3 regions of the Streptomyces sp. NPDC001532 genome follow, and region 2 is predicted to be linked to each of the others. Evidence: riboswitches for the same ligand, from Rfam matches in the RefSeq annotation. Region 2 holds a riboswitch; each other region holds the start of a gene.
The links. Region 2 has a riboswitch for cyclic di-AMP ahead of ABT232_RS02875 (transglycosylase family protein). Riboswitches for the same ligand answer to the same signal wherever they lie in the genome.

Region 1 (10,071 bases), on a different contig from region 2:
CCCGGCCCCCGAGGCCCAGCGCCAGCTGCCCGACCTCGAGCACCCAGCCCTCTACGCCCTGCGCAGGCTGCCCGGCCCTGAGCGCCGGGCCTTCAGCCCTCGGCCCCCGAGGCCCAGCGCCAGCTGCCCGACCTCCAGCGCCTGGCGCCCAACCCTCTACGCCCGGCGCCAGCTGCCCGGCCCTCAGTGCCCGCCGCCGGCTGCCCGCCGTCCCGCTTCCGCCACCCCGGATCAGCCCGCCGCCCCGGCTCAGGCCGGTCGTACCACGCTGTGGATCGACGACTCGCCGTCGTAGTAGATCGATTCCTCGCGTACGTACGCCCCGGGCTTCGGCGCGTGGATCATCATTCCGTTGCCGATGTAGATGCCGACGTGGGTGATGTCGTCGTAGAAGAAGACGAGGTCGCCGGGCTGGGCGGCGGCGACGGAGACCGTGGTGCCGGCGTTCACCTGGTCGTAGGTGGTGCGGGGGAGGGTGACGCCGGCGGCCTTCCAGGCGGCCTGGGTGAGGCCGGAGCAGTCGTAGGAGTCGGGCCCGGTGGCGCCCCAGACGTAGGGCTTGCCGATCTGCGCGCGGGAGAAGGCGAGCGCCTTCTCGGCCTTGGCGGCGTACGTGGAGTCGGTGGCGGTGGAGGTGTCCCCGGTGCTCTCCTGCTGAGGGGCCTGCTCCTGCGCGGTCTCCTGCGCGGCGGCCTCCTCCTGCTGCCGCTGCTCCTCCGCCTCGGCCTGCTGCCGCGCGAGCTCGGCGGCCTTGCGGGCGGCCTCCTCCTGCTTGCGCTTCTCGATCGCCGCGAGCCGCGCCTTCTCCTCCGCGGTCAGCTGCGACAGCAGCTCCCGCGCGGTGGACAGCTTCTTCTGGACGGTCGCCTTGGCCGTCCTGAGGTCGGTCTGCGAGTCGGTGAGCGTCTGGAGGCTCTCGGTGGCCTCGCGACGCTTCTCCATCGTCTCGGTCTGCTGAGCGAAGTAGTCGTCGACCGCTTCCTTCTGACGGCTGGTCAGTCGGCCCATCAGCTGAGTCTGGTCGAAGTAGTCCTGCGGGGTGTCCGCGAGCAGGAAGGTCGCGGTGTCGGGGGCGGCGGCCCCGGTGCGGTACTGGGCCGCGGCGTACGAGCCCAGTTCGGCGCGTGCCTCGTTGAGCTTCTGTGCGCGCTCGGCGACGTCGTCCAGGAGGGTGTCGACGCGCTTGCGCTGCTTGGTGGTCCGCTCCTTGGCCGCGTTGTACTTCTCGGTCGCCGACTCCGCCTGGCGGTAGAGATCGTCGACCTTCTTCTCGACCTCCTCCAGGCTCGGCTTGTCGTCGGTCGAGGGAGCGGCGTCGGCGGTCTGCGAGAGCAGGGCCACGGAGGTGAGGGCCGCGGTGGCGAGGGCGGGGGTGCGTATGCCTGCCACGCGCGCGGTGGGACGCGACTTGCGGTGCGACGCCAAGGGAGGCGACTCCTTCCATCGGCCGCCTACCGGGTTAGCTGTCGGGTTCGGGCGGGTCGTTAGGAAGGGTTGCCCTACGGTCCGCTCCCCGGAGGGAGGGGCCGATTCACCCCAGAGTTCGGTGGGTCCCCGGCTCCGGGCCCGGTGTGGGCGCGCAGGACTCGGCGGAGGCCGTACGGTCCGGCGGGGTTCGCCGGTGGGGGTCGTACGGCCTGCCCGGCACGGTAGCCAACTCGTGTGCCGACTGTGAAGGTTGGTGGGTGATATGCCCGATACATTTTCGTGACCTTCCGGTCGGGGTCGCTCGCCGTCGTCGATCCGGAGCGCTGCGTGGCGGGTTGGCCTTGTAATCGTGTGGACGCGAGCCGTGACGAGAGGCATTCCCAAGATCATCGGTGAGGTGTGACGGGGATGTCTTCCGGGTGGCCCTCGGTTGTCAGTGGGGCGCCCTAGACTCGGAGAGCGATGAGCAGCCTCTTTGACGACAGCTTCCTGGCGGACCTCCAGGCCCCGCGGGCCCACGCGGAGGAGCCCCCGCCGCCGCCCGAGGACGATCACGTACCGGAGTCGATCCCGGACGATCTGTTCGGCGGGAAGTTCGACCTGCCACCGGACCGGGACGCCCACTACCGCGACGGCGCCCCGCGCCCCGTGGTCGACCCGGCCGTGCTCCTGGAGGGGCTGAACGAGAACCAGCGCGCCGCCGTCGTCCACTCCGGCACCCCGCTGCTCATCGTGGCCGGCGCCGGCTCCGGCAAGACCCGCGTGCTCACCCACCGCATCGCCCACCTGCTGGGCGAGCGGGGCGTGCACCCCGGGCAGATCCTCGCGATCACCTTCACCAACAAGGCCGCGGGCGAGATGAAGGAGCGCGTCGAGCAGCTCGTCGGCCCGCGCGCCAACGCCATGTGGGTGATGACCTTCCACAGCGCGTGCGTCCGCATCCTGCGCCGCGAGAGCAAGAAGCTCGGCTTCACCTCGTCGTTCTCGATCTACGACGCCGCCGACTCCAAGCGCCTGATGGCCCTGGTCTGCCGCGATCTCGAGCTGGACCCCAAGCGTTTCCCGCCGAAGTCCTTCAGCGCCAAGATCAGCAACCTGAAGAACGAGCTGATCGACGAGGAGGACTTCGCCGCCCAGGCCACCGACGGCTTCGAGAAGACCCTCGCCCAGGCCTACGCCATGTACCAGTCGCGCCTGCGCGAGGCGAACGCGCTGGACTTCGACGACCTGATCATGACGACGGTCAACCTGCTGCGCGCCTTCCCGGACGTCGCCGAGCACTACCGCCGCCGCTTCCGCCACGTGCTGGTCGACGAGTACCAGGACACCAACCACGCCCAGTACGCCCTGGTCCGCGAGCTGGTCGGCACCTCCGAGCACCCGGTGGACGTACCGCCCAGCGAGGACGACCTGGCTCCCGCCGAGCTGTGCGTCGTGGGTGACGCCGACCAGTCGATCTACGCCTTCCGCGGCGCGACGATCCGCAACATCCTCCAGTTCGAGGAGGACTACCCGAACGCGACGACGATCCTGCTGGAGCAGAACTACCGCTCCACCCAGACGATCCTCTCCGCTGCCAACGCGGTCATCGAGCGCAACGAGTCCCGCCGCCCCAAGAACCTGTGGACCAACGCGGGCGCGGGCGCGCGCATCACCGGCTACGTCGCCGACACCGAGCACGACGAGGCTCAGTTCGTCGCCGACGAGATAGACCGCCTCACGGACGCGGGTGACGCGAAGGCCGGCGACGTCGCCGTCTTCTACCGGACGAACGCCCAGTCCCGTGTCTTCGAAGAGGTCTTCATCCGCGTCGGTCTGCCCTACAAGGTCGTCGGCGGCGTCCGCTTCTACGAGCGCAAGGAGGTCCGGGACGTCCTGGCCTACCTGCGTGTCCTGTCCAACCCCGAGGACTCGGTCCCGCTGCGTCGCATCCTGAACGTGCCCAAGCGCGGCATCGGCGACCGCGCCGAGGCGATGATCGACGCCCTGTCCCAACGGGAGAAGATCAGCTTCCCGCAGGCGCTGAAGCGGGTCGACGAGGCGTACGGCATGGCCGCGCGGTCCACCAACGCGGTCAAGCGGTTCAACACGCTGATGGAGGAGCTGCGCACGATCGTCGAGTCCGGCGCCGGACCGGCGACGATCCTAGAGGCGGTGCTCGAACGCACGGGCTACCTCGCCGAGCTTCAGGCCTCCACCGACCCGCAGGACGAGACCCGTATCGAGAACCTCCAGGAACTCGCCGCCGTCGCCCTGGAGTTCGAGCAGGAGTCCGGTGAGGGTGAGACCGCCGGCTCGCTCTCCGAATTCCTGGAGCGGGTCGCGCTGGTCGCGGACTCCGACCAGATCCCCGACGAGGAGGACGGCGACGGCGTCATCACACTGATGACCCTGCACACCGCCAAGGGCCTGGAGTTCCCGGTGGTCTTCCTCACCGGCATGGAGGACGGCGTCTTCCCGCACATGCGGGCCCTCGGCGAGACCAAGGAGCTGGAGGAGGAGCGCCGCCTGGCGTACGTGGGCATCACCCGCGCGCGGGAGCGGCTGTACCTCACCCGCTCCTCCATGCGCAGCGCCTGGGGACAGCCGCAGTACAACCCGCCGTCGCGGTTCCTGGAGGAGATCCCTCCGACGCACGTCGACTGGAAGCGCACGGGTGCCGTCGCGGCTCCGGCCGGCCCGGTCTCGGGTGTGGCCGCCTCGCTGTCGTCGTCGCGCTCCCGCTCGTCGGCGTCCGGCGCCTCCGGCTTCGCCACCCGCCGCACCGCCGAGAAGCCGGTGGTGTCCCTGGCCGTCGGCGACCGGGTCACACACGACCAGTTCGGGCTCGGCACCGTGGTCGGGGTCAAGGGCACCGGCGCGAACGCCGAGGCCACGATCGACTTCGGCGACACCAAGCCCAAGCGGCTCCTGCTGCGGTACGCGCCGGTGGAGAAGCTGTAGCGCCGACGACGCCATGCCGTAGCGCCGAAGACACCATGAGGAAAGCCCCCGCCGGGCACATGGCGGGGGCTCACTCGAAGGGTGTGTGCGGTCCTACGACGGGTCCAGGCCGTGGCTGCGCAGCCAGGACAGCGGGTCTATGGCCGAGCCGCCGCCCGGACGGACCTCGAAGTGCAGGTGCGGACCGGTCGAGTTGCCGGAGTTCCCGGAGTAGGCGATCGCGTCGCCGGCCTTGACGGTCGTACCGGACGCGACGGTGTAGCTGGAGAGGTGGCAGTACCAGGTCTCCGTGCCGTCCTTCGCCGTCACGATCATCATGTTGCCGTAGGCGCTGTTCCACTCGGTGCGGACGGTGCCGTCGGTGGCGGCCATCACGGTCGAACCGTAGGAGACCGGGAAGTCGATGCCGGTGTGCACGGACATCCAGTTGATGCCGGCCTGGCCGTAGTAGGCGCTGAGACCGTGCTGAGCGACCGGGAGGGCGAACTTCGGGCGGAGCCGTTCCTTGCGGGCGGCCTCCTCGGCGGCCCGCCTCCGCTCCGCCTCCTGCTGCGCCTTGAGGTCGATGCGCTCCTGGGTGCGGCTGGCCCGGTCGGCGAAGTCGTCGGCCTCCGCGGAGAGGCTTTCCAGCTGGGTGTCCAGCTTGTTGTTGGCGGCGGACGGTTTCACCGGCTGGGCGTCGGCCGCGGTGGTCGAGGTCTCCTGGGTGTCGTCGGCGAACGTGCCGACCGAGGCGGCGGCGATACCGGCGACGCCCATGACGCAGGCCGAGGGCACGGCGACGGTCAGCAGTGCGGACCGCTTGGCGGGCGTACGGCGGCGGGAACGGGAGCCGCTGCGGGAGGCCGCGCGCGAGACCGGGGCGGGGGTGGCCTCTTCCTGGTCGTCGAGCAGTTCCACGACGGGGAGTTCGCCGGTGGCGGCCAGGCCGTCCTCTGCCGGAACGGTTTGCCCCGGTCCGTCGTAGGAGTTGTCGTCCGCGTACCCGGCCGGGTCCTCGTAGCCCGCGGACTCCTCGTAACCGGTGGTCTCTTCGTAGGACGCGGGGTCCTCGTAGGCCGTGGGCTCTTCGTAGGAGACCTGCTCGTAGGTGGCGGTCGCCTGCTGCTCGGCGTCGGTGCCGGCGGTGTTCCACTGGGTGGCGTCGTAGGCGCCGGTGTCGAAGGTCTGCGTGCCCCAGTCCCACTGCTGGGTCTGGTCCGCCGGACTGCCGCTCTGCTCGGGCTGGAGCCAGGAGCTCGCGTCCCACTGGCCGCTGACGTCCGGGGCGGTGCCCTGATGCGGGATGCCGGCGACCTGCTGATACTCGGCCGACCAGGCGGTCGTGTCGTAGGCGCCGGTGTCGTAGGCGGCGTGGTGCTGGGCCGCGTACGGGTCCTGGTTCAGGGTGTGGTGGCTGCCGGTGTTCCACTGGGCGGAGTCGTACGCGCCGGTGTCGTGGCCGCTGTCGTGCATGTCGCCGAAGAGCGGGTCGGCCTGGAAGGTGGTCGTGGACGACGCGGCATGGTGGCCGGAGGTGTCAAAACCGCCCGCCGGGTAACTGCCGTATGTGGTGAAGTCGCCGTAGTGGGCTTCCTGGGAGCCGTACGACGCGTAGGGCGCCGAGGAGGCATCGGAAGCCGGAGCCGGGGTGGTTGTGCCCCCCGACGGGTGACGGTCGTTCACCAACTTCTCTTTCGCCTCGACAACAGGGGCTGCCAGAGCAGTGCGGCGACTGTACCCGGCGGTACGCGGGCACGACAATCTTCGACAGGTTTCATGCTCGCGGGAAACGGGCATTCGGCCGTGTTTCGGGGGCAGGCGGGCACGACTTTGGCTTTGTGTTCGAAGTCTGTTCGACCCCGAGTGGCTGTCAGGCGCCGATGAGACGGCTGTGTGGACCAGTCGTTGAGCCCTTTCGCGGGTCTCTTCGGCGAGGGAGCGATCAGGCCACGGTCGCGCCGTCGGTGTGCGCGGTGGCGTCCGAGCTCGCCGGATGCGCCGGATACGCCTGGTCGAGGGCCTGGCGTATGCCGGTCGCGACGGCCGGATGGACCGGAAGGGCGAGATGTCCGATCCCGGTCACTCGCACATTGCGCACTATCAGGTCGGGATGGTCGAGGCGGGCGGCCTCCGGCGGGACCATCACATGGTCGAGGTCGCTCCAGAAACAGACGAACCGCGTCCGGCAGCCCGGCGCGGGTCCGGCCAGCTCCTCGATCACATCGGAGGTGGGCCGCATCTGCCGCACGATCGGATGGGCGTTGGCCAGCCGCGCCACCCGGGTGCCGGAGTGCGGCGTACCGAGGGTGATCAGGGTGCGGACGCGCCGGTCGCCACCGAGTCGCTGGACGTAGTACCGGGCGATCAGGCCGCCGAGGCTGTGGCCGACCACGTCCACCCGATCGCTGCCCGTGCGCTCGCAGATCTCCTCGATGTGCCGGCCGAGCAGTGCGGCCGCGGTGCGGACGTCGCAGGTCAGCGGGGAGTAGTTGAGCGATGCGAGGTGGCGGACGCCGAGCTGGGCGAGGCTGCGGCGGAGGAGCACGAAGACCGAGCGGTTGTCGATGAAGCCGTGCAGCAGGACGACCGGTGGCCGGACGTTCGCCGGCAGTCGCGGCGCCGCATCGCCGTCAGGGGGAGGGGTGGCGGGGGGCCTGCGCTCCTGGGTGATGCCGGACGGATAGAGCACGAGGTGGGCGGCGAGCACCGCGATCTCCAGGGCGGTCGCCTTGAGGAGAGCCGCGGACAGTCCGCTCAGACCGCTCGGGAGGGCCGGGAGGGCTGGGAGCAGACGCCGGCGGATCGACGGGAGGAGGGGAAGGGGAAAGAAGGGGAGTGAGGAGAAGGAGAGCGAGGAGAAGGAGAGTGAGGAGAAGAGGGGTGAAGGAAAAGGGAGGGGGAGAAGGGGCGGTAGTGCCCGGGTGAGCTGTAAGGCCTTCATGGCCGACCTCCTGTCGGCACGCGGGAGGGCGGCGCTGTCCCCCGTGTGCTTCCGAAGGGGGCCGCGATGGAGGCGGTCGGCGGCGGGGCGGGTCTGGTGTCCTCGCTGCGGCTCCCGGCGCGCAGGGTTCCGACATGGCCCGTGGGTCGTCGGCTGGTGCGGCGCGTGGGCCGCCAGGGCTCGGAACGGTGCGCTGCGAATATGTCCCACGTGTGATTTCCCCCTCCCTCTTCACCGCGAAACTGCCGGTTGCGGGATGCTGGCGATAACGTTCGTTCACTTCACCGGGTCCGAGCCCGGTGAGGTGTCCGTGCCGTGGTGGCGTCCCCGGAGGCTGGGCGACGGACCGATCGGAACGAATGTGTGATACGCGCCACATGCACGGCATGTGTGATGTGTGCGGTACTTGTCGGTACGGATGGATGTAGTCGCTTCATGGAGGCAGTGATGGGTGTGGCAGCCGGTCCGATCCGCGTGGTGGTCGCCAAGCCGGGGCTCGACGGCCACGATCGTGGGGCCAAGGTGATCGCGCGGGCGCTGCGCGACGCCGGTATGGAGGTCATCTACACCGGGCTTCACCAGACTCCGGAGCAGATCGTCGACACGGCGATCCAGGAGGACGCCGACGCGATCGGCCTGTCCATCCTCTCCGGCGCGCACAACACGCTCTTCGCGGCGGTGATCGAGCTGCTCAAGGAGCGTGACGCCGCGGACATCCTGGTCTTCGGCGGCGGGATCATCCCCGAGGCCGACATCGCTCCGCTGAAGGAGAAGGGTGTCGCCGAGATCTTCACGCCCGGGGCGACGACCGCGTCGATCGTGGACTGGGTGCGGGCCAACGTACGGCAGCCGGCCGAGGCGTAGGCCTCCGGCGGTGCGGGTGGGCCGCGGTGGCCGCCGCGGGCCTGACGCTTCCTTCCGGGCTCCCGCTCCGGCCTGAGCGGGCCCGGCCCGCGAAGGCCTGCGTGGGCGCCGAACCAGATGGCCTGGGGGCCGGACCAGAGGGCCTGTCGTTGGGCGGGTCGCGCTTGCGGGGACTGCAGACGGCCGAGTGGGGCGTGCGAGGTCTGCCTGCGGCCGGGTCGGGCGTGCGAGGCCTGCCGAGGACCGGGTTCGCGGGTGCGATCGAAGGCCTGTCGGCAGCGGGCTCGGACGTCGGAGCGACGGCTCCGCCGAACAGCGAGGCCGGGTGTCGGAGCGAAGGCCCTGCGAACAGCGGGGGCCGGGTCGGTCCGAAGACTCTGCCGAACAGTGGGTTTGGGCGTCGGCTGAAGACACTGTCGAACAGTGGGGCCGGATGTCGGACCGAAGGCCGGAGCGGTGGCGCGAGCGGGTGTCGGGTCAGTTGCCGGGTGGGCCGATGGTGTCGGCCTGCGATGTCTGTCCCAGTTCCTCGGCCATGGCCGCCCGCAGTCGCAGAGTGGTCACCAGGCGCTGGAACGCCTCGGTCCAGTAGCCGCCCGCGCCCGGTGACGCGTCCTCCGCTTCCTCCGGCGCCGCCAGGAGCCCGTCGAGGCGGCCGGCCTCGGAAGGATCCAGACACCGCTCGGCCAGCCCCATCACTCCGCTGAAGCTCCATGGATAACTCCCCGCGTCCCGCGCGATGTTGAGAGCGTCGACGACCGCCCGCCCCAGCGGCGCGGCCCACGGCACCGCACACACTCCGAGCAGCTGGAACGCCTCCGACAGCCCGTGTGCCGCGATGAACCCGGCGACCCACGCGGCCCGCTCGTCCGCGCCGAGCGTGCCCAGCAGCTTGGCCCGCTCCGCCAGGGACACCGCGCCCGGCCCGCCCGCCTCGGGGGAGGATGGTGTGCCGAGCAGGGCCTGGGCCCATTCGGCGTCCCGCTGCCGCACCGCCGCCCGGCACCAGGCCGCGTGCAGCTCGCCCCGCCAGTCGTCGGCCACCGGCAGCGCCAGGATCTCCCTCGGCGTACGGCGGCCCAGCCGCGCCGGCCAGGCAGAGAGCGGCGCCGCCTCCACCAACTGACCGAACCACCACGACCGTTCACCCCGTCCCGCCGGAGCCTTGGCGACCACGCCGTCGCGCTCCATGCCCGCGTCGCACTCGTGCGGAGCCTCCACCACCAGCGTCGGCGCGTCCCCGGTGTGATCGACGGCCACGCAGGCCGCCGCCCGGACCGCCATCCGCCCGGCCAGCGCGGAACCCGGCAGCGCGGACAGCAGCTCCGCCGCGGTGGCCCGCACATTGCGGCTCCGGTCGGCCAGCGCCTGCTCCAGGAAGGGCTCGTCCTCGGCGCTCAGTCCGGAGCGCAGCGAGTCCAGGAACATCAGCCGGTCCTCGGCCCGCTCCGTCGGCCATGTTCCCGCCAGCAGTTCCCGGGCGCCGGCCGGGTCGTACGCGCGGATCGCCGCCAGCAGGGCGACCCGCTCCGCGAACAGGCCCTCCCGCCACAGCCGCCGCACCCGTTCGGTGTCCTCCAGCCGGGGGAGCGCCGCCTCGCCGCCGGGTGCCGAGCGCAGCGCGAACCGCCAGTCCGGGTTCAGCCGGGCGAGCCACAGGGCGCGCGGGCCCGCGAAGGCCAGCGCCGCCGGCCGCAGGTCCGTGCGGCCGCGGGCCGCGTCCAGCAGCGCGGGCAGCGCCTGGGGCGGCGCCGCGAAGCCGCGGGCGTTGGCCGTCGCGAGCCACTGGGGCAGCAGCTCCATCAGATCCGGCGCGGTGCCCCGGCGCCCGCCGCCCACCGTGCCGGGGCGATCGGCCAGCAGCATCGCGAGTCTGCGGGCCGCCGCCGCGGGCAGCGCCGGGCGCGGATCGT
Region 2 (10,071 bases):
AAGCCACCACCGATGAAGACGAAGGTGAGCGCCTTGCGGCGGATCTCCTCGTCGGTGGTGGAGTCGGCCTTGTCCAGTTGCTCCAGCACGTGGTTGCGCAGGCCGATGGCCTCCTCGATGCCCTTCATGCCGATGCCCTGTTCGGCGAGGCCGGGGATCGGGAAGGTGCGGGAGACCGCGCCGAGCGCGATGACCAGGTAGTCGAAGGGCAGCTCGTACGCCTCGCCGACCAGCGGGGCGATCGTGGCGACCTTGCGGTCCTGGTCGATGGTGGTGACCCGGCCGGTGAGGACCTCCGCCTTGGGGAGCACGCGTCGCAGCGGGACGACGACGTGTCGCGGGGAGATGTTGCCGGCGGCGGTTTCGGGGAGGAAGGGCTGGTAGGTCATGTACGACCGGGGGTCGACGACCGTGACGGTCGCCTCGCCGTAGCGCATCTTCTTGAGAATGCGCCGAGCTGCGTACAGGCCTACGTACCCACCGCCTACTACGAGGATCCTGGGACGCTCCGTGGTGCTCATGCCATCGAGTATCCACCCGCTCGGAGGGGGGTGCTCGTGCGCCCCTTCACAAGCTCCGACAGGGCCTGTGCTATCCTGCGCGGCCCGCGTGACCCAGATCATGATGCGGCGAGGGAACCACTGTGCATGGCGGGCCGTTGTCAATGCCGCGTGAGCTGCTCCTCTGGCTCGTCTCACCCCTTGGACCAGTCCTCGCCGGCCCTCCTCGAGGACCCCGTCGCACCGATCCCCGGAGCGGGCCGACCGCGCCGGTGAGCCCCCGCAACGGCCCAGTGGGCCCCTTTCACCCTCCGGCAGGACTGAATTCCTTGTGAAGAACTTCACGAAGTTTTCCGACGTGGTGTCACCGGACGGGTCGATGGCTTGCTCAAACGTTGACCGATTCGCTCAACGGAGGCCCTGACCAGTGGCGATCGCCGCCCGGCGGTGACCCCGGACCGCCCTCGGCGAACCGGCGGCCTGGCGCCCGAGAGCGCCGCCGACACCCGTCGGCGGCGCTCGTCCGGCTTCTCGGGCCGGGCACGCCCTACGGGAGCGGTCCGGACTCGTCGGGGTCGTCGGCCGGCCGGGCGTCGCCCTCGATGCGCTCCTTGCGGACGCGCCCGCGGACGGTCTCCTGCTCGGTCTCCTCCTCGGCGGTCAGGCGGACCCGCTCCACCGGCACGGCCTCGGTCTCCACCACCGGCCGCTCCTCGTGCAGCACCACCTCGTGCTCCGCCTCGCTGATCTCCGGCCCGGACATCGCCGCGTCGCGGTTCTCGTCGGTGATCGGCTCCCGCTCGACGCGTACTTCCTCGTGCCGCACCGGGACCGTGCGCTCCACCTCTTCGGTGACGACGTACTTGCGCAGCCGCGCGCGCCCGGCCTCCCGGCGCTCCACGCCCACGTGCATCCGCTCCTCGGAGCGGGTCATGGCGTCGTCCTCGACGGTCCGGTCCCGCAGCTCCTCGCCTGCCGCACCGATGCCCGCGGTACCCATGGCCCCCTGGCCCATGTCGGACCCCAGGCCCGCTCCGGAGCCCTGGCGCGTCCCGGTCCCCTCCTGCGCCCAGCCGCCCTCGCCGGGCTGGTTGGCGCGCGCCCAGGAGTCGTCCCAGTCCATGCCGTAGTACTCGTAGAGCTCGTGCTCCTCGGTCTCCGACAGATGGCCGCCGGCGTCGACGTCCACGTGCGGCGCGTCCTTGACCTTGCTCTTGGAGAACGGGACCTCCATGTGGTCGCCCACGACCGAGGCGTCACGGATCGGCACGAAGGTCTCGCTGGTGCCGAACAGGCCCGTCTTCACGGAGACCCACTCGGGGCTCCCGGTGACGTCGTCGAGGTAGACGTGCTTGGCCTCGCCGATCTTCTTGCCGCCCTCGTCGAGGACCGCGTGGTCCAGGACGGCCGGGATCTGCTCTCTGGTGATCATGGCTTGTTCCACCCTTCTCTCGGCAGGACTCCCAGGGGGCGGGTCACCGTCACGACAGGGGGTGAAACAAGCCATTGGCGACAAACTGCGCATTCTTTCCATGAACGGACTTCCCGCGCTTCAGTGCGCTCCCGTCACGCCACCGACCACGCGATGCCGTCGAGGATGTCGTGCTCGCTCACCACGACCTCCTCGGCGCCGATCCGCTCCATGATCGCCAGCAGTACGAGGGCGCCGGCGGCGATCACGTCGACCCGTCCGGGATGCATGGACGGTACGGCGGCCCGCTCGGCGTGGGTGGAGCGCAGCAGCCAGTCGGTGATCTCGCGGACCTTGTCGTGGGAGATCCGGGAGTGGTGGATGGCCGCGGAGTCGTACTCCGGCAGCTCCTGCGCGATCGCCGACACGGTCGTCACCGACCCGGCGAGGCCCACCAGCGTGTGCGCCTCGCGCAGCGGCACGGTCCGCTCGGCGAGGTCGAGGGCGGCCTCGATGTCGGCGCGCATCGCCGCGATCTGCTCCGCGGTCGGCGGGTCGGTCACGGCACCCTCGTGCACGAGGTGCCGCTCGGTCATGCGGACGCAGCCGACGTCGACCGAACGCGCGGCCCGCACCCGCCCGTCGCCGACGACGAACTCGGTGGAGCCGCCGCCGATGTCGACGACCAGGTAGGGCGTGGTGAGGTCGGTGCGGCCCTTGAGTTCCTTGGTGGCGCCGGTGAAGGAGAACTCCGCCTCCTGGTCCCCGCTGATCACCTCGGGCTCCACGCCCAGGATGTCCAGCACGCCGCGGACGAAGTCGTCGCGGTTCTCGGCGTCGCGGGAGGCGGAGGTGGCCACGAAGCGCAGCCGCTGGGCGCCGTGCTCCTTGATGACGGCGGCGTACTCGCGGCAGGCCGCGAAGGTCCGCTCCAGCGCCTCGGGGGCCAGCCGCCCGGTGCGGTCGACACCCTGGCCGAGCCGCACGATCGTCATACGGCGGTCCAGCTCGACGAGTTCACCGGTGGCCGGGTCGCAGTCGGCGACCAGCAGGCGGATGGAGTTCGTGCCGCAGTCCACGGCGGCGACCCGGGTCACTGCGCGTCCCCCTCCGCCTCGGAGACCTCGGAGACCTCGGAGACCTCGGAGACCGCGGAGGCCGCGGAGTCCGCGTCGGGCAGGGTCACGCACGCGCCCTTGCGCCACCACTCCGGCAGCATGGCCAGGGCCTCGTCGCCGAGCGGGTTCACCCCGGGTCCTGCGGCCAGCGAGTGGGCCACCAGGACGTGCAGGCACTTCACGCGGTCCGGCATGCCGCCGGCGCTCGGGAAGCCCGCCAGCACCTCGATCTCGTCCCGGCGCCGGATGTAGTCCTCGTGCGCGGCGCGGTAGGCGGCGGCCAGCTCCGGGTCGCTCTCCAGCCGGGCCGTCATCTCCTTCATCACGCCGTTGGCCTCCAGCGTGCCGATCGCCGAGGAGGCCTTAGGGCACGTCAGGTAGTACAGCGTCGGGAAGGGCGTGCCGTCGGGCAGCCGCGGGGCCGTCTCCACGACGTCCGGCTGCCCGCAGGGGCAGCGGTGCGCGATCGCGCGCAGCCCGCGGGGCGGACGGCCCAGCTGCTGCTTGAAGGCCTCGACGTCCGCGTCGGTGGGCTCGGTGCGCGGGGTGGGCGGCGGGGGCGTTTGCATGCCTGTCTTTCTGTTTCCGTTCAACTGTCCGAGGCGTCGGCCTTGTCGACGCCGTCCCAGACGTTCGAGTACCAGGGGCGGTCGGCGCCGCCCGTGTCGGTGCGGGACTGCTTCACCGCGTTCGGATCGATCACGACGTACCCGGTCTCGCCGGGCATGACGTAGTGCAGTCGCCGGCGGATCTGCTGCTCGGCGTAGGCGTCGTCCTGCCATCGCGCCTTGGCGTCGCGCAGCTGTTCGACGCGCTCCCGGGCCTGGCGCTGCTCGCGCTCCAGGTCGGCGATCTCGGCGCGCTGGGCGACGTACTGCCTTATCGGGTAGGCGAGCGCCACCACCAGCGAGCAGACCACCAGCGCGAGCAGCGCGGCCCGGCCGGTCAGCCGGGAGCGGCGGGCCTGCCGCCGGGTCTGCGAGCGGTAGACGCGGGCGGCGGTCTGCTCGCCGATCAGTCTGATCCTGGTCGCGGTGGAGAACCGGTCCCGGTCCTTCACGGCCATCGTCCCGCCTCCCCGTTCGCCGGCGCGTGTACGTGCGTACGTCCCCGCACACGGTACGGGACCGAGTACGGGGACGTACGTACGACTGGCTGAGCTTTAGCCCTGCCGGGGATCAGCCCTTGAAGCGCGGGAAGGCGCTGCGGCCGGCGTACACCGCGGCGTCGTCGAGGATCTCCTCGATGCGCAGCAGCTGGTTGTACTTGGCGACACGCTCGGAGCGGGCCGGGGCGCCGGTCTTGATCTGGCCGCAGTTGGTGGCGACGGCCAGGTCGGCGATGGTGACGTCCTCGGTCTCGCCGGAGCGGTGCGACATCATGCACTTGAAGCCGTTGCGCTGGGCCAGCTCGACCGCGTCCAGGGTCTCGGTGAGCGAACCGATCTGGTTCACCTTCACCAGCAGGGCGTTGGCGGCGCCGTCCTCGATACCGCGGGCCAGGCGCTCCGGGTTGGTGACGAACAGGTCGTCACCGACGAGCTGGACCTTGTCACCGAGCTTGTCGGTGATGGTCTTCCAGCCGTCCCAGTCGTCCTCGAACAGCGGGTCCTCGATGGAGACCAGCGGGTACGCCTCGACCAGTTCGGCGTAGTACTCCGTCATCTCGGCGGCGGAGCGCTCCTTGCCCTCGAAGACGTAGGAGCCGTCCTTGTAGAACTCGGACGCGGCCACGTCCAGCGCGAGCGCGATCTGCTCGCCCGGGGTGTAGCCGGCCTCCTTGATGGCCTCCAGGATCAGGTCCAGGGCCTCGCGGTTGGAGCCCAGGTTCGGGGCGAAGCCGCCCTCGTCGCCGAGGCCGGTGGCCAGACCCTTGCTCTTCAGGACCTTCTTGAGGGTGTGGTAGACCTCGGTGCCCCAGCGCAGCGCCTCGGAGAAGGACTCCGCGCCGATCGGCGCGATCATGAACTCCTGGATGTCCACGTTGGAGTCGGCGTGCGAGCCGCCGTTCAGGATGTTCATCATCGGCACCGGCAGCAGGTGCGCGTTCGGGCCGCCCAGGTAACGGAACAGCGGCAGGTCGCTGGCCTCGGAGGCGGCGTGGGCGACGGCCAGGGAGACGCCGAGGATGGCGTTGGCGCCGAGCGAGCCCTTGTTGTCGGTGGCGTCCAGGTCGAACATGGCCTGGTCGATCAGGCGCTGCTCGGTGGCGTCGTAGCCGACCAGCTCCGGGCCGATCTGCTCGATGACGGCCAGGACGGCCTTCTCGACACCCTTGCCCTGGTAGCGGTTGGGGTCGCCGTCACGGAGCTCGATGGCCTCGAAGGCGCCCGTGGAGGCACCGGACGGAACGGCGGCACGACCCGTGCTGCCGTCGTCGAGGCCGACCTCGACCTCGACCGTGGGGTTGCCTCGGGAGTCCAGGATTTCCCGGGCTACGACGACGTCGATGGACGGCACGAGCATCTCCTTCTTCAATGTGACGCGGTGGGCAGGCCGCGGGTGTGGCTCTGCGAGACGAGCCTAACCGGCTCCGGGCGATCGGCCAGCCGACCGACCACCCCGTGGACGGAACCGAGAGTAAATTGTTTCCGAACGGAACAAAGACGGTTTCGCAAAACCCACGGCAGAAAGAGCGAACCCCGCCCCGGTGCGTACGGGGGAACGCGCACCGGGGCGGGGAGTCTGCGGGCCTCTCCTGGCGGAGGTGCCGCCGCTGCCTACTTGAGGTGCAGCTGCTGGCCCGGGTAGATGACGTCGGCGTCGTCGACGATGTCCTTGTTCAGGTCGAACAGCTTCTGCCAGCCGCCCGCGACGTCGTGCTCCTCGGCGATCGAGCTGAGGGTGTCGCCCTTGACCACCTTGTACTCGCCGTCGCCCTTCTCGACCTTCTTGCCGGTCGGGGTGGTGACGGTCTTCTCGGCGGCCGGACGCTCGGCGGAGCGGGAGGCGCTCTGCTCCTCGGTCTCGCGCTCGGTGGTGGCGGTGTCACCGGCCGAGGAGGAAGGGGTGGAGGAGGAGGCGCTGCCGCCACCGTACGGGGTGTTCGACAGGCCGGTGCCGCAGACCGGCCAGGCGCCCTTGCCCTGGCCCGCGAGGACCTTCTCGGCGACGGTGATCTGCTGCTCCTTGGAGGCCTGGTCGGCCGTGGCGGCGTACTGCGTGCCGCCGTACGCGGCCCAGGTGGAGGCGGAGAACTGCAGACCGCCGTAGTAGCCGTTGCCGGTGTTGATGGACCAGTTGCCGCCGGACTCGCACTGGGCGACGGCGTCCCACTCGGAGGCGGTGGCGGCGGAGGCGTTGCCGGCGGCCATCAGCGGGGCGGCGACGGCGGCACCGGTCACACCGGCGATGGCGATGGCGCGGGTGGCCTTGGACGGACGGCGGTGCTTGCCCTTGGCGGAAAACAGCATCGATCGATCCCCTCACCGACGCCTGCGAGGTGAGCTGTCGGGTTCGGGCCGGTTGAGTTGCCCGGCCGCAGTCTCTTGCGAGCTGCGGCTTCACCCCAAGCCGGCTCCGGCAGCGAACTGCCGGGACCGGCACTTACCTTGGGTCCCCCGCTCCTGCCTACGGCGCTTGACGCGACGACTGTTCCCGGACGGCCGCTGGCAGGATTCGGCGTTGCGGCAGCCGGGGCTCGCGGTGACGAGCGGCCTTGACCGTAGACACGCGATCCGCGGAATTTCAAAGACGATCAGGGCTTCTGAGACCTATATCTCACCGCTGCCAATTCGGACATTAAGCCCGAACCGTGACGCGAACTCCAGCTACTTTTCGCCCGGTTCGACCCCTACTTCAAGGGTCTGACCGGGAACGATGAGGTCGGGGTCGTCGCCGACGGTGTCCTTGTTCTCGGTGTAGAGCGCGGACCATCCGCCCTGGAGGTCAAGGGAGTCGGCGATGCCCCAGAGGCTGTCGCCGGCGCGGACCGTGTAGGAGCCGTCGGCCGCGTCACGCGCGGCGGTGGTGTCCCGCGAGGCGTGCCGGCCGGAGGAGTCGGCCGTACGGCTGTCCGCGGCCTCCTCGTCGGCGCTGTCGCCGCGGTGGCGGCCGGAGCCGGTGGAGCCGGATTCGACGGCGTCCGAAGAGAGGTCGTTCTGGCCGGACTTGTCCGACTCGTCGTTCTTGGTGGTGGCGGTGAGGGAGCTGTCACCCTCCTGGGAGTCGCCGCTCCCGTCCTTGCCGGAACCTTCCGCCTCACCGTCCGAGCCGGACCCCGAGGACGGGGACGACGACGCGGAACCGGAGGATCCGGAATCACCGGAGGCGTCCGAGCCGCCGGAGGTACCGGACTTACCGGAACCTTCAGAGCTTTCCGCCTTACCGGTGCTTCCGGTCGAAACGGAGGAGTCGGACAAGCCGGACTCGGGCTTCGAGGAGGCGTCCGGGGTCGCCGAGGCGCCCGACGCCGCGTCAGCCGCGAGGCCGGTGTCGACGCCCGCCGGTGCGGAGTCGTCGTCCAGGCCGCCGAGCAGGCCGCAGGTGGGCCAGGCGCCGACACCCTGGTCGGCGAGGATCCTCTCGGCGACGGCTATCTGCTGCGAACGGCTGGCCACGTCGGGGCTCTCGGCGTAGTCCAGGCCGCCGTACTCCACCCAGTTGTCCTGGGAGATCTGCAGACCGCCGTAGTAACCGTTGCCGTTGTCGGCGCTCCAGGAGCCACCGCTCTCGCACTCCGCGACCCTGTCCCACGTCACACCGGTGGCGGCGCTCGCGCCGGTCGCGCCGAGGAGCGGGATGGCGATGGCGGATCCAGTCACTCCGGCCGCGACGATGAGGGCCGGAGCCTGACGGGGGCGACGGTGACGACCGTTCCCGGAGAGCATGCGGGGACCTTTCGCGAGACAGCGGTGACGGCGCGGCGGAGATCTTGTGACGCTCGCCGCGCTGATGGGTGAACGTATAGGCAGACGATCACTTGTCACAAGTTAATGCCGCGTAGATCACGTGAAGATCACAGAGGTGAGGGAGTGTCATGTTTGCGGTCGTGACGTGCAGTCGTCATGGCCGGGGTGTGAACTCCACCGGCAGCGTGCGCAGTCCGCGCATGATGAGACCGCCGCGCCAGCGCAGCTCCGCCGGATCCGCGGCGAGGCGGAGATCCGGCAGCCGGGTGAGCAGCGTGGCGAGCGCGGTCTGGCCCTCCAGACGGGCCAGCGGGGCGCCCAGGCAGTAGTGGATGCCGTGCCCGTACCCCAGGTGCTGGTTGTCGCGGCGGGCGAGGTCCAGGGTGTCGGGGTCGGTGAAACGGGCGGGGTCGCGGTCGGCCGCGGCCAGCACGACCAGGACCGGGTCGCCGGGGGCGATGTCCTGGCCGGCGAGGGTGAGCGGCTGGGTGGCGAAGCGCCAGGTGGCCAGCTCCACCGGGCCGTCGTAGCGCAGCAGCTCCTCGACTCCGGTCTCCAGCAGACCGCGGTCACCGGCCGCGAGGGAGGACTGGAGGCGGGCGCGCTGCTCGGGGTGGGTGAGCAGGGCGTAGGTGCCGTTGCCGATGAGATTGACCGTGGTCTCGAAGCCGGCGAACAGCAGGATGAACGCCATCGCCGCGGCCTCGTTCTCGGTCAGGTGCTCGCCGTGGTCCGAGGCGCGGATGAGAGCGGAGATCAGGTCTTCACCGGCGGCGGGTTCGGCGGGCAGCGCCTCGCGTTTGCGGTGGATGAGGTCGGCGAGGTAGCCGCGCATCTTCTTCACCGAGCGGGCGACACCGCCGCGCGGCCCGCCGCCGTGGCGGATCATCATGCCCGCCCAGTCCCGGAAGTCGTCCTGGTCCTCGCGCGGGACGCCGAGCATGTCGCAGATGGCGTAGATGGGCAGCGGGAACGCGAACTCGTGGATGAGGTCGGCGGAGCCGTCGCCTGCGAACCGGTCGATGAGCTGGTCGGTGAGCTGCTGCACACGCGGGGCGAACTCCGCGACCCGCCGGGGCGTGAACGCCTTCGAGACCAGCCGGCGCAGCCGGGTGTGGTCCGGCGGGTCGATGTTGAGCAGATGCGTCATCAGCTCCGCCTTGCGCTCCCCCGGAATGCCCGTCTTGCCCTTGGCGTGCGCGGGCTCGTCGTGGTGCGCGGGGTTCTTCGACAACCGCTGGTCGGCCAGCGCCTGCTTGGCATCCGCGTACCGCGTGACCAGCCAGGCCTCGACCCCGCTGGGCAGCCGCGTCCGATGCACGGGGGCGTGCTCACGGAGCCAGGCGTAGGCGGGGTAGGGGTCGGTGGCGAATTCCCAGGTGAAGAGGGCGGGGGCTGTGGGGGTGGGGGTGGGGGTGGGTGCGGGTGCGGGTGCGGACTTGGGCTCGGGCTGGTGCTGGGGGTCCGGCTGGTGCTGGGGGTCGGGCTGGTGCTTGGGTTCCGGCTGGTGCTCGGGGTCGGGTTCCGGCTGGTGCTCGGGGTCGGGTTCCGGCTCGGGTTCCGGCTCGGGCTTGGGCTGGTGCTCGGGGTCGGGTGCGGCTTCGTGGGGGGCCGGGGGCTGCTGGTCGGTCACGTCGTCGACCGTATCCGGAGGCGGGCGGGTGCGTCGGCCGCCGGAGAGGCGCTGCGGTTTCACCCGGAATCTCCATGAAGAGCCGCCTCTTTGACTTCGCGTTTCCTCACCTCCCTACATTCCGCCCGTGGACCCCGATCTGCTCAGGACCAGCTTCGCCGTCGTCGAGCGACGGGCCGAGTTCGCGGTGAAGTACTTCTACGCCCACCTCTTCCACCATCACCCCGACCTCCGCGCCCTCTTCCCGGTCGACTTCCCCGAGGACATGCGGCGCCAGCGCGACCGTCTGTTCGCCGCGCTGACCCGGGTCGTGGCACGGCTGGACGACCCGGAGCTGCCCGAGTACCTGCGCGCGCTCGGCCGGGACCACCGCAAGTACCTGGCGCGGCCCGAGCACTACGCCGCCGTCGGGGAGAGCCTCCTCGCCGCCTTCGCCACGGTCTCCGGGGCCGCCTGGACCCGGGAGACGGAGAAGGCCTGGCAGGAGGCGTACGCGGGCATCGCCGACCACATGCTCCAGGGCGCGCGCGAGGCTCGTGGCGCGGGCCGGCCTCCCTGGT
Region 3 (10,071 bases), on a different contig from region 2:
TGCCCTCGCCCGCGCGGTCGTCGCGGGTGAAGATCATGCCCTGGAGCCCGCGCGCGGAGCGGTTGTGCTCGATCTGGAGAGCCAGTGTCGACTTCCCGCAGTCCATGGTTCCGGAGAAGAACACCAGCTCGGGCATGGCAGGGTGAGCACCTTTCGGCGGGATCGTCATGGTCGGGAGCCTCAGGAACGTACTTCGAGCAGCGGGACGAGCTGCTCGGCCGGGGTCATCGAGCCGTGGTTGCCGACCATCGCCGACTCCTTGGGCTCCCGCTCGGAGGCGATGATCAGCACGTCGTCCCGCGCGGCGGCGACGACATCGCCGATGCGTCCGTACACCCGTTCGTCGATCTGCGGCCCGAACCAGCCGGCGGCGATCGCCTCGTCGCGGGAGGCGACCCAGAACTGCTCGCCGAGCACCTCGCGCCAGCAGGTCAGGACGTCGTTCGCGGCGCCCGGCACCGCGTAGACGTGCCGGGCCCGGCCCTCGCCGCCGAGCAGGGCGACCCCGGCGCGCAGCTCCCAGTCCTCGTCGAAGTCGATGCGGTGCTGCTCGTCGAAGGGCACGTCGACCATGCCGTGGTCGGCGGTGACGTACAGCGCGCTGCGCGGCGGCAGCTGCTCGGCCAGCCGCTGGACCAGCCGGTCGACGTACATCAGCTGGCCGCGCCAGGTGTCGGAGTCGACGCCGAAGCGGTGGCCGGCGCCGTCGACCTCGGCGTAGTACGTGTAGACGAGGCTGCGGTCGCCGGCGGCCAGCTGTTCGGCCGCGAGGTCCATGCGGTCCTCGCCGGACAGCCGCCCGTGGAAGGTGCCGCCGCTGAGCGCGACCTTGGTCAGCGGGGTGTTCGCGAAGGCCGGGGAGGACACCTGCGCCGCGTGCACTCCCGCGCGGTCGGCCAGGTCGAAGATCGTGGGGTACGGCTGCCAGGCGCCCGGGTCGGTCCAGGGCTGCCAGCGCAGCTGGTTCATCAGCTGGCCGGTGGCCGGATCGCGCACGGTGTAGCCGGGCAGGCCGTGGGCGCCGGGGGGCAGACCGGTGCCGACGGAGGCCAGCGAGGTCGCCGTGGTCGCCGGGTAGCCGGTGGTCAGGGGGCGGCCGGTGCCGCCGCGGGAGCTGGCGAGCAGCGAGGTGAGGAAGGGGGCCTCGTCGGGGTGCGCCTTCAGCTGCTCCCAGCCGAGGCCGTCGATCAGGAACACGCAGTTCCGGTCGGCGGGGGTCAGCTCGGAGATGGCGGGCGTCGCGCCGGGCACGCCCAGGCCGGCGGCCAGGGTGGGCAGCAGATCGGCGAGCGAGCCCGTGCCGTACTCGGGCAGGGGCGCCGAGTCGACGGCGAGGGGTTCCGGATGGGAGTCCCAGGAGGTGGGCTGCTGGACCATCAGCGGGTCGGGTCCGCGGTCGCCTCGGAGATGGCCTGCGCGAAGACGAGCGCCTGGCGCACCGTCTCGGGGCCGTCGCCGGCCTCGCTGACGCGCAGGCTGAGGTCGTCCGCCGTCGAGCTGCCGGTGTAGCCGTGGTCGGCCTCGCAGTTGGGGTCGCCGCAGGCGGCGGGCTCCAGGTCGATGCGGGAGACGGCGCCCCAGCCGATGGTCAGCACCACTTCGCGCGGCAGCGTGCCCGGCGTGTACGACTCCGGGTTGGCGACCACGCGGCTCACCACGACCGACGAGATCCGGTCGAGCTTCACGGACTCGGTGGAGGTGGTGGCGTACGGCGTCGGGGAGGTGGTGTCGGCGGCCTGCTCGTCGGTGTGGCTGACGATGAAGCGGTTGCCGGTGAGGACCAGCACGGTGACATGCCGGCGCACCTCGTTCTGGTCGAACGTGGTCTCCTGGTGGACCAGGTACGACCGGATGGGCTCGCCGCCCACGGCGGCCTCCACCGCCTCGGCCACGAGGGCCGGGTAGTAGCCGCTGCGCTCGATCGCCGCTCGCAGCCCCTGGGTCGTCGTACTGGTCTTGGCCATGACGTCCATCCTACGGTGGCGCACCGACTGCGAGGCACCGCTCGGGACGGCTTCGGCGGTCGTGACCGGCTCGGTACCGGGTCAGTAGGCGGGCAGCGTCCGCGGGCCCAGGTCGTCTCGGGCGGGCGGCGGGGCCAGGCGTACCGAGGCGCCCAGGACGCTGACGCCGTGGGGTGCGACGACGACCGGTTCCAGGGTGACCGCGACCACTTCGGGGTGGTCGTCGACGAGCCGGGAGACGCGCAGCAGCAGCTCCTCCAGGGCGGGGGTGTCGACCGGTGCGGAGCCGCGCCAGCCGAACAGCAGCGGTGCCGTGCGGATCGAGCGGACCAGGGTGGTGGCCTCGCGGTCGGTGACCGGAATGAGCCGGTGCGCCATGTCGCCGAGCAGCTGCGAGGCGGCCCCGGCGAGACCGAAGGAGAGCACCGCTCCGGCGGCGGGGTCGATCACCGCGCGTACGACGGTGTCGACGCCGCGCGGTGCCATGCCCTGCACCACCGGGCGCAGCTCCTCCGGCGTCCCGAACAGCTCGGTCAACTCGGTGTACGCCCGGCGCAGTTGCTCCTCGTCCGCCAGGTCCAGCCGGACGCCGCCGAGGTCCGCGCGGTGCCTGAGGTGCGGGGCGGTGGCCTTGAGGGCGACGGGGTAGCCGAGGGAGCGGGCGGCGGCGACGGCGTCCTCGGGGGTGGGGGCGGGGAGCGCGCGGCGCACGGGGATGCCGTAGCGGCCCAGCAGCTCGCAGGTCTCGTCGGTGCCGAGGGTGAGGCCCTGCCCGCGCGCGAGGAGGCCCTCGATCAGCCGGGCGGCGCCCTTCTCGTCGATGTCCTCGTACTCGGGCACCTTGCCGGGGTCGGCGGCCTCGCGTCGCCACTGCCCGTACTTCACGGCCTCGGCGAGGGCGCGGACCGCGCGTTCGGCGGCGGGGTAGGCGGGGATCAGCCGGGTGCCGTCGGGGGTGCCGGCGGCGGGGGCCGGCGCGGGGCCGGTGTCCGGGACCGGGGTGTCCGGGGTGGCGGCACGCGCGCGGGGGGCGGTGCTGGTGGCGGCGGACAGGGCCTCGGCGAGGCCGCCCAGTTCCACGTGCACGACCAGCACCGGCTTGGACGGCGCGCCCTCGGCCGCCGACCGCAGCGCCTCGGCCAGCGCGGCGTCCCCGGCGGGCGTCTCGCCGATCGCGGGTATCGCGGTGACCACCACGGCGTCACAGGTGTCGTCGGCCAGCGCGCGGGCCAGTGCCGCGCGGAAGTCCTCCGGTGCGGCGGCCGTCGTGAGGTCGAGCGGGGGCGTGGGCCGCAGGCCCTCGGAGAGGCAGGCGTCGTAGGTGAGCAGTCCCAGGGACTCGGAGTTGCCGAGGATGGCGACGCGCGGGCCGGCGGGCAGCGGCTGGCGGGCGAGCAGCAGACCGGTGTCCACCAGTTCCGTGATGGTGTCCACGCGCAGCACGCCGGCCTGCCGGAGCAGCGCGGAGACGGTGGCGGGCGGCAGCCGGGTCGCGCGCACCGCGTGTCCCTGCGGGGCGGATCCGGCGCCCTGCACGACGACCAGGGGCTTGGCGGCCGCCGTACGCCGTGCCAGGCGGGTGAACTTGCGGGGGTTGCCGATGGACTCCAGGTACATGAGGACGACGTCGGTGTCCGGGTCGTCGTACCAGTACTGGAGGACGTCGTTGCCGGACACGTCCGCGCGGTTGCCGGAGGAGACGAAGGTGGAGACGCCGGTGACCCCGGTGACGCCGCCGCCTCGCCGGTGCAGGCGGGACAGCAGGGCGATGCCGATGGCGCCGGACTGGGCGAACAGGCCGATCCGGCCGGGGCGGGGCAGCTCGGGGGCGAGGGAGGCGTTGAGCCGGACCTGCGGGGAGTTGTTGATGATCCCGAACGCGTTGGGGCCGATGATCCGCATCCCGTACGCGCGTGCCTGGCGGACGAGGGCCCGCTGGCGCTCGCGTCCCTCGGGGCCGCTCTCGGCGTATCCGGCGGAGAGGACCACGAGGCCCTGCACCCCGTGCTCGCCGCACTCGGCGACGACCTCGGGCACGTGTTCGGCCGGGACGGCGACGACCGCGAGGTCGACGGGGCCGTCGATGTCGCGCACCGACCGGTGGGCCGGCACTCCGTCGAGTTCCCGCTGCCCGTCGGGCAGCGCCTTGTTCACGGCGTACAGCGGCCCGGTGAAACCGGCGTCCCGGATGTTGCCCAGCACGCCGCGGCCGACGCCTCCGGGCGTGCGGCCTGCGCCGACGACGGCGACCGAGCCGGGGGCGAGCAGCCGCTGCACGGACCGCGCCTCCGCGCGGTGTTCGCGCGCGTACTGCACGGCCAGGGAGCGGTCGGTGGGTTCGAGGTCGAGTTCCAGGCGGACGACGCCGTCCTCGAAGCTGCGCTTCTGGGTGTACCCGGCGTCCGTGAACACCTTGATCATCTTGTTGTTGGCGGGCAGCACCTCGGCGGCGAAGCGGCGGATGCCGCGCTCGCGGGCGACGGCGGCGACGTGCTCCAGCAGGGCGGAGGCGACGCCGCGGCCCTGGTGGGCGTCCTGCACGAGGAAGGCGACCTCGGCCTCGTCGGCGGGGGCGGAGGCGGGCAGTCCGTCGGCGCCGATGCGGTCGTAGCGCACGGTGGCGATGAACTCGCCGCCGATGGTGGCCGCGAGTCCCACCCGGTCCACGAAGTCGTGGTGCGTGAAGCGGTGGACGTCCTTCGCGGACAGCCGCGGGTAGGGCGCGAAGAAGCGGTAGTACTTCGACTCGTCCGACACCTGCTCGTAGAAGCTGACCAGGCGCTCCGCGTCGTCGACCGTGATGGGGCGGACGCGCGCGGTGCCGCCGTCGCGCAGCACCACGTCGGCTTCCCAGTGGGCGGGGTACTCGTGCCGGTCCGACGAGGTCTGCATGGGCCCCAGAGTACGGCTCGCGTCCGACAACGGCGCGGGGCAGTCTGTGGGGGACGGGAGCCGGACCGAGGCCGCGGTCCGGCGACGTCTCCGGGGGTGAGGCACGCCCGCTCCGGGCATGCCTCACCGTATGGGAAACTGGTCTAGACAACCCTGAACACCTGAAGGGCAGCATCACATGGCTGAGCGCCGCGTCAACGTCGGCTGGGCCGAGGGTCTCCACGCCCGCCCCGCCTCCATCTTCGTCCGAGCCGCCACGGCCTCCGGCGTCCCGGTCACGATCGCCAAGGCCGACGGGAACCCCGTCAACGCGGCCTCCATGCTGGCCGTCCTCGGCCTGGGCGCCCAGGGCGGCGAGGAGATCGTGCTCGCCTCCGACGCCGAGGGCGCGGACGCCGCGCTCGACCGTCTGGCCAAGCTGGTCTCCGAGGGCCTCGAGGAGCTTCCCGAGACCGTCTGACGCTCGGCGGCAGCCGCATCGGAGCCGCGTCGCCCCTGCCGGGCGGCGCGGCTTCGCCATTCCCCCGCATTCCCCGTATCTCCCGAAAAACTTATGGGGCGCCGCGGCGCCGGCCGACGCGGAATTCCAGGCGCGCCAACCACGCGAGAGAACTTTTCCGGGCACGCGGAAGCGGCCCGACGGGAGAATTCCCGGCGTGCCGATAAAAGGGCAGGACGAATACCAGGCCGCTTGATATCTGCTCTTTGTATACGGTGCCCGTGTTAATGCCGCAGGCCCGACATGTTTACGGCATGTTGCGAGTTCCTCACACGCTCCGGCCGTTCGGCGGCCGAGCCCGGGCGGAACCGCAGCCGGTGCGCGGCGAGGGAGCGCTCGGTGTGCAGGGCGGTGAGCGCCCGGGCCCGCTCGCTGTCCCCGCGCGCCACCGCGTCCACGATCGCGCCGTGCTCGGCCCAGGCCTCCGCGGGGCCGGCCGACGCCTCCACCGCGTACATCCAGGCGATCTTGTGCCGCAGCTGGGTGAGCATCGAGGTCAGGGCGGGGCTGCCGGAGGCCTGGGCCAGCGTCTCGTGGAACCAGCCGCCCAGAGAGCGCAGATCGTCACTGTGGCCCCGGCGGGCCCGCTCCTGGCCCAGCCGGACCAGTCCGCGCAGCACCTTCAGATGCGCCTCGGTGCGCCGCTGCGCCGCGCGGGAGGCACCCAGCGGCTCCAGCAGCAGTCGCATCTCCAGCAGGTCGGAGGCCTCCTGCTCGGTGGGTTCGGCGACGCACGCGCCCGCGTGCCGCCGGGTCACCACGAACCCCTCCGCCTCCAGCGTGCGCAGGGCCTCCCGGACGGGCACGCGCGAGACGCCGTAGCGGCGGGCGAGCAGTTCCTCGGTGAGCCGGCTGCCGCGCTCGTAGACACCCGCGACGATGTCGTCCCGGATCGCCGTGCAGACCGAGTGCGCCGGAATACGCATGACCGACCTCCGCCTTAATCCCCGTGAAACGTCGCTGATTGACGTGTGTTCAGTGACTCTATTGCAATGAGCCGCAATTTCCGATGGCGGGCCGGAATCCATGGATATTTTTTGGACAGCGGGGCGTCCGAAACACCGAAAGCCCCGGCCGGGGCCGGGGCTTCGGGAAGGCTTGTGGAGCGGTGGCGGGCCGCCGTCAGATGCGCACGCCGTGCGCGCGCAGATAGGCGACCGGGTCGATGTCCGAGCCGTACTCCGCGCTGGTGCGGGCCTCGAAGTGCAGATGCGCGCCGGTGACGTTGCCGGTGGCGCCGGACAGGGCGATCTGCTGGCCCGGGGTCACCGTCTGGCCGACGGACACCCCGATGGAGGACAGGTGGCCGTACTGGGTGTACGTGCCGTCGTGCATCCGGATCACCACCTGGTTGCCGTACGCCCCGCCCCAGCCGGCCTCGACGACCGTGCCGGCGCCGACCGCGTGGACGGAGGTGCCGCTCGCGGCGTGGAAGTCGACGCCGGTGTGGCTGCCGGAGGACCACAGGGCGCCGCCGGACTGGTAGCCGGTGGAGACGTAGGAGCCGGCGATCGGCAGCACGAAGGTGTTGAGGCGCTTGCGCTCGGCCTCACGGGCGGCGCGCTCCTCGGCCGCGCGGGCCTTGACGACCGCCTGCTCGGCCCGCTCGGCGGCGGCGGCCTCGGCCTCGCGCTCGGCGGCGGCCTGCTCGGCGGCCTGCTGCTGGGCGGCGGCCTGGGCGTCGATCTGCTGGGCGACCGTGTCGCCGATGGTGATCACCGGCAGCAGGCCGGTCTGCTCGGCGGCCGGCTCGGCGGCGAGCGAGGGGCCCGCCAGGGTACCGATGACACCGGTGGTGGTGAGCGCCGCGACACCCGCGGCGCGGGCGGTGGTGCGGTGCATCCGGCTGGGACGACGGTGCTTCCCGGTGGCGCGCGTGAACGCCATGAAGTGGCTGGTCCTTTCCTTCCCTCTCGCCTACCGGGTTAGCTGACGGGTTCGGAGCAGGAAGGTCTCCTACGGACTTCCTCGCGACCGCGCGGGCGTCCGATTCACCCCAGGGACTTATGGGTTGGGTCCCCGGCTCCCCTGGCTCGCGCCGTACGGGGACTCGGCGATGACTGTCCGGTGCCGCGGGTGCGGCGCACTGCCTGACGAACAGCCCGGATGACGCTAAGCGGGCGCACTTTCAATTCCCAAACCGATCCGGGCTTTTGTAGCGCATGCCACAGGTCAGACAGGCAGCCTCTCCCTCAATTCGGACATCAAGGGGCCCTGGTGACGCATCGGTCACCAGGGCCCCTCGACATCCGCTCGGCTGCCGCCTCGTCTACTCGGCCGTCACGACGGTGACTTCGCCGATGCCAAGAGCCTCGACGGGCTCCTTGATCTGCGCCGCGTCACCGACCAGGACCGTCACCAGACGGTCCACCGGGAAGGCGTTGACGACCGCGGCGGTGGCCTCGACCGTGCCGGTCGCCGCCAGCTGCCGGTACAGCGTCGCCTGGTAGTCGTCCGGCAGGTGCTGCTCGACCTGGTCGGCCAGCGTGCTCGCCACGGCCGCCGCCGTCTCGTACTTCAGCGGCGCCACACCGACCAGGTTCTGCACGGCGACGTCCCGCTCGGCGTCGGTCAGGCCGCCCTCCGCGAGCTTGCGCAGCACCGCCCACAGGTCCTCCAGCGCCGGACCGGTGTTCGGGGTGTCCACGGAGCCGCTGATGGCCAGCAGCGAGGCGCCGGTGCCGTCCGGGGCGGACCGCAGGACCTGCCCGAACGACCGCACGCCGTAGGTGTAGCCCTTCTCCTCGCGCAGGACACGGTCCAGGCGGGAGGTGAGGGTGCCGCCGAGGCAGTAGGTGCCGAGCACCTGGGCGGGCCAGACACGGTCGTGCCGGTCGGCGCCGACACGGCCGATGAGCAGCTGGGTCTGGACCGCGCCGGGACGGTCGACGATGACCACGCGGCCGGTGTCGTCGGCGGTGACCGGCGGCACCGGGCGGGGCTCGGCCGAGGAGCCCGTCCAGGCGCCCAGGGTCTCGCCGAGCAGGGCGTCCAGGTCGATGCCGGTGAGGTCGCCGACCACCACGGCGGTGGCCGTGCCCGGGCGGACGTGCCGCTCGTAGAAGCCGCGGACGGCCGCCGCGTCGATCTTCGCGACCGTCTCCTCGGTGCCCTGGCGGGGGCGCGACATGCGCGACGAGGCCGGGAACAGCTCCCTGGACAGTTCCTTGGCGGCGCGCCGCGCGGGGTTGGCCAGCTCGTGCGGGATCTCGTCCAGCCGGTTGCGGACCAGCCGCTCGACCTCGCTGTCGGCGAAGGCGGGCGCGCGCAGCGCGTCGGCGAGCAGGCCGAGGCCCTTCTCCAGCCGGGAGGCCGGGACCTCCAGGCTCAGCCGGACGCCCGGGTGGTCGGCGTGCGCGTCCAGGGTGGCACCGGCGCGCTCCAGCTCGGCGGCGAAGTCCTCGGCGGAGTGCTTGTCGGTGCCCTCGGAGAAGGCCCGCGCCATGATCGTGGCGACGCCGTCCAGGCCGGCCGGCTCGGCGTCCAGCGGGGCGTCCAGCAGCACCTCGACGGCGACGACCTGCTGGCCGGGGCGGTGGCAGCGCAGGACCGTCAGGCCGTTGTCGAGGGTGGCGCGGGTGGGCGCCGGGAACGCCCAGGGCTTGGCGTCGCCCGGGTGCGGCTGCGGGTGGAAGTCCATCGTGGCGAGCTCGGTCACTTGGCCGCCTCCTCGTTGTCGTCGGCGGCTTCCACGGTCGCCGCGGATTCGGGGTCCTGGGTGCCCTCGACGTCCTCGGGCTGCTCGGGGCTGATCGGCTCGTAGACGAGCACCGCGCGGTTGTCGGGCCGCAGGCGGGCCTTGGCGACCTCCTGGACCTCCTCCGCCGTCACCTCCAGCACCCGCTGCACGGCGGTCAGGGCGAGCTGCGGGTCGCCGAACAGCACCGCGTAGCGGCAGAGTTCGTCGGCGCGGCCGGCGACCGTGCCCAGCCGGTCCAGCCACTCGCGCTCCAGCTGGGCCTGGGCGCGCTCCATCTCCTCGGCGGTCGGGCCCTCCTCGGCGAAGCGGGCCAGCTCCTCGTCGATGGCGGCCTCGATCACCGGCACCTCGACGTCGCCGGAGGTCTTCACGTCCAGCCAGCCCAGGGAGGGTGCCCCGGCCAGCCGCAGCAGGCCGAAGCCGGCCGCGACGGCCGTGCGGTCCCGGCGGACGAGACGGTTGTAGAGGCGGGAGGACTCGCCGCCGCCGAGGACGGTGAGCGCCAGGTCGGCCGCGTCGCACGCGCGCGTGCCGTCGTGCGGGAGGCGGTAGGCGGCCATCAGGGCGCGCGCCGGGACCTCCTCCTCGACGACCTCGCGCAGCTGCTCGCCGATGACCTCCGGCAGCGAGCCGTCGCGCGGGGCGGGCTTGCCGTCGTGGGAGGCGATGGAGCCGAAGTACTTCTCGATCCAGGCGAGGGTCTGCTCGGGGTCGATGTCGCCGACGACCGAGAGCACCGCGTTGTTGGGCGCGTAGTAGGTGCGGAAGAACGCGCGCGCGTCCTCCAGGGTCGCCGCGTCCAGGTCGGCCATCGAGCCGATCGGCGTGTGGTGGTAGGGGTGGCCCTCCGGGTAGGCGAGGGCGGTCAGCTTCTCGAAGGCGGTGCCGTAGGGCACGTTGTCGTAGCGCTGGCGGCGCTCGTTCTTGACGACGTCGCGCTGGTTCTCCATGGACTCGTCGTCCAGGGCGGCCAGCAGGGAGCCCATGCGGTCGGCCTCCAGCCAGAGCGCGAGCTC

Region 1: linked by a shared signal. The riboswitch ahead of ABT232_RS30810 (C40 family peptidase) and the one ahead of ABT232_RS02875 (transglycosylase family protein) in region 2 are both predicted to bind cyclic di-AMP.
Region 3: linked by a shared signal. The riboswitch ahead of ABT232_RS09545 (M23 family metallopeptidase) and the one ahead of ABT232_RS02875 (transglycosylase family protein) in region 2 are both predicted to bind cyclic di-AMP.

What each region holds. Positions count from the first base shown of each region.
Region 1 is NZ_JBEPAL010000043.1:62,728-72,798, reverse strand. Features, by position in the region: gene ABT232_RS30810 (C40 family peptidase) at 250-1,425, opposite strand; cyclic di-AMP (ydaO/yuaA leader) riboswitch at 1,433-1,588, opposite strand; gene pcrA (DNA helicase PcrA) at 1,891-4,371, shown strand; gene ABT232_RS30800 (M23 family metallopeptidase) at 4,465-6,150, opposite strand; gene ABT232_RS30795 (esterase/lipase family protein) at 6,296-7,294, opposite strand; gene icmB (coenzyme B12-dependent isobutyryl CoA mutase small subunit) at 7,742-8,158, shown strand; gene ABT232_RS30785 (DUF5691 domain-containing protein) at 8,636-10,071, opposite strand, start outside.
Region 2 is NZ_JBEPAL010000002.1:45,583-55,653, forward strand. Features, by position in the region: gene ABT232_RS02845 (NAD(P)/FAD-dependent oxidoreductase) at 1-521, opposite strand, end outside; gene ABT232_RS02850 (DUF2382 domain-containing protein) at 1,048-1,932, opposite strand; gene ABT232_RS02855 (Ppx/GppA phosphatase family protein) at 2,067-3,008, opposite strand; gene ABT232_RS02860 (DUF501 domain-containing protein) at 3,005-3,598, opposite strand; gene ABT232_RS02865 (FtsB family cell division protein) at 3,619-4,095, opposite strand; gene eno (phosphopyruvate hydratase) at 4,208-5,488, opposite strand; gene ABT232_RS02875 (transglycosylase family protein) at 5,749-6,441, opposite strand; cyclic di-AMP (ydaO/yuaA leader) riboswitch at 6,446-6,616, opposite strand; gene ABT232_RS02880 (transglycosylase family protein) at 6,799-7,857, opposite strand; gene ABT232_RS02885 (cytochrome P450 family protein) at 8,033-9,511, opposite strand; gene ABT232_RS02890 (globin domain-containing protein) at 9,639-10,071, shown strand, end outside.
Region 3 is NZ_JBEPAL010000007.1:112,290-122,360, reverse strand. Features, by position in the region: gene ABT232_RS09575 (thymidine kinase) at 1-136, opposite strand, end outside; gene ABT232_RS09570 (alkaline phosphatase family protein) at 181-1,377, opposite strand; gene ABT232_RS09565 (DUF5998 family protein) at 1,377-1,973, opposite strand; gene ABT232_RS09560 (bifunctional acetate--CoA ligase family protein/GNAT family N-acetyltransferase) at 2,046-4,856, opposite strand; gene ABT232_RS09555 (HPr family phosphocarrier protein) at 5,035-5,316, shown strand; gene ABT232_RS09550 (GntR family transcriptional regulator) at 5,580-6,281, opposite strand; gene ABT232_RS09545 (M23 family metallopeptidase) at 6,478-7,242, opposite strand; cyclic di-AMP (ydaO/yuaA leader) riboswitch at 7,255-7,421, opposite strand; gene ABT232_RS09540 (M16 family metallopeptidase) at 7,625-9,013, opposite strand; gene ABT232_RS09535 (M16 family metallopeptidase) at 9,010-10,071, opposite strand, start outside.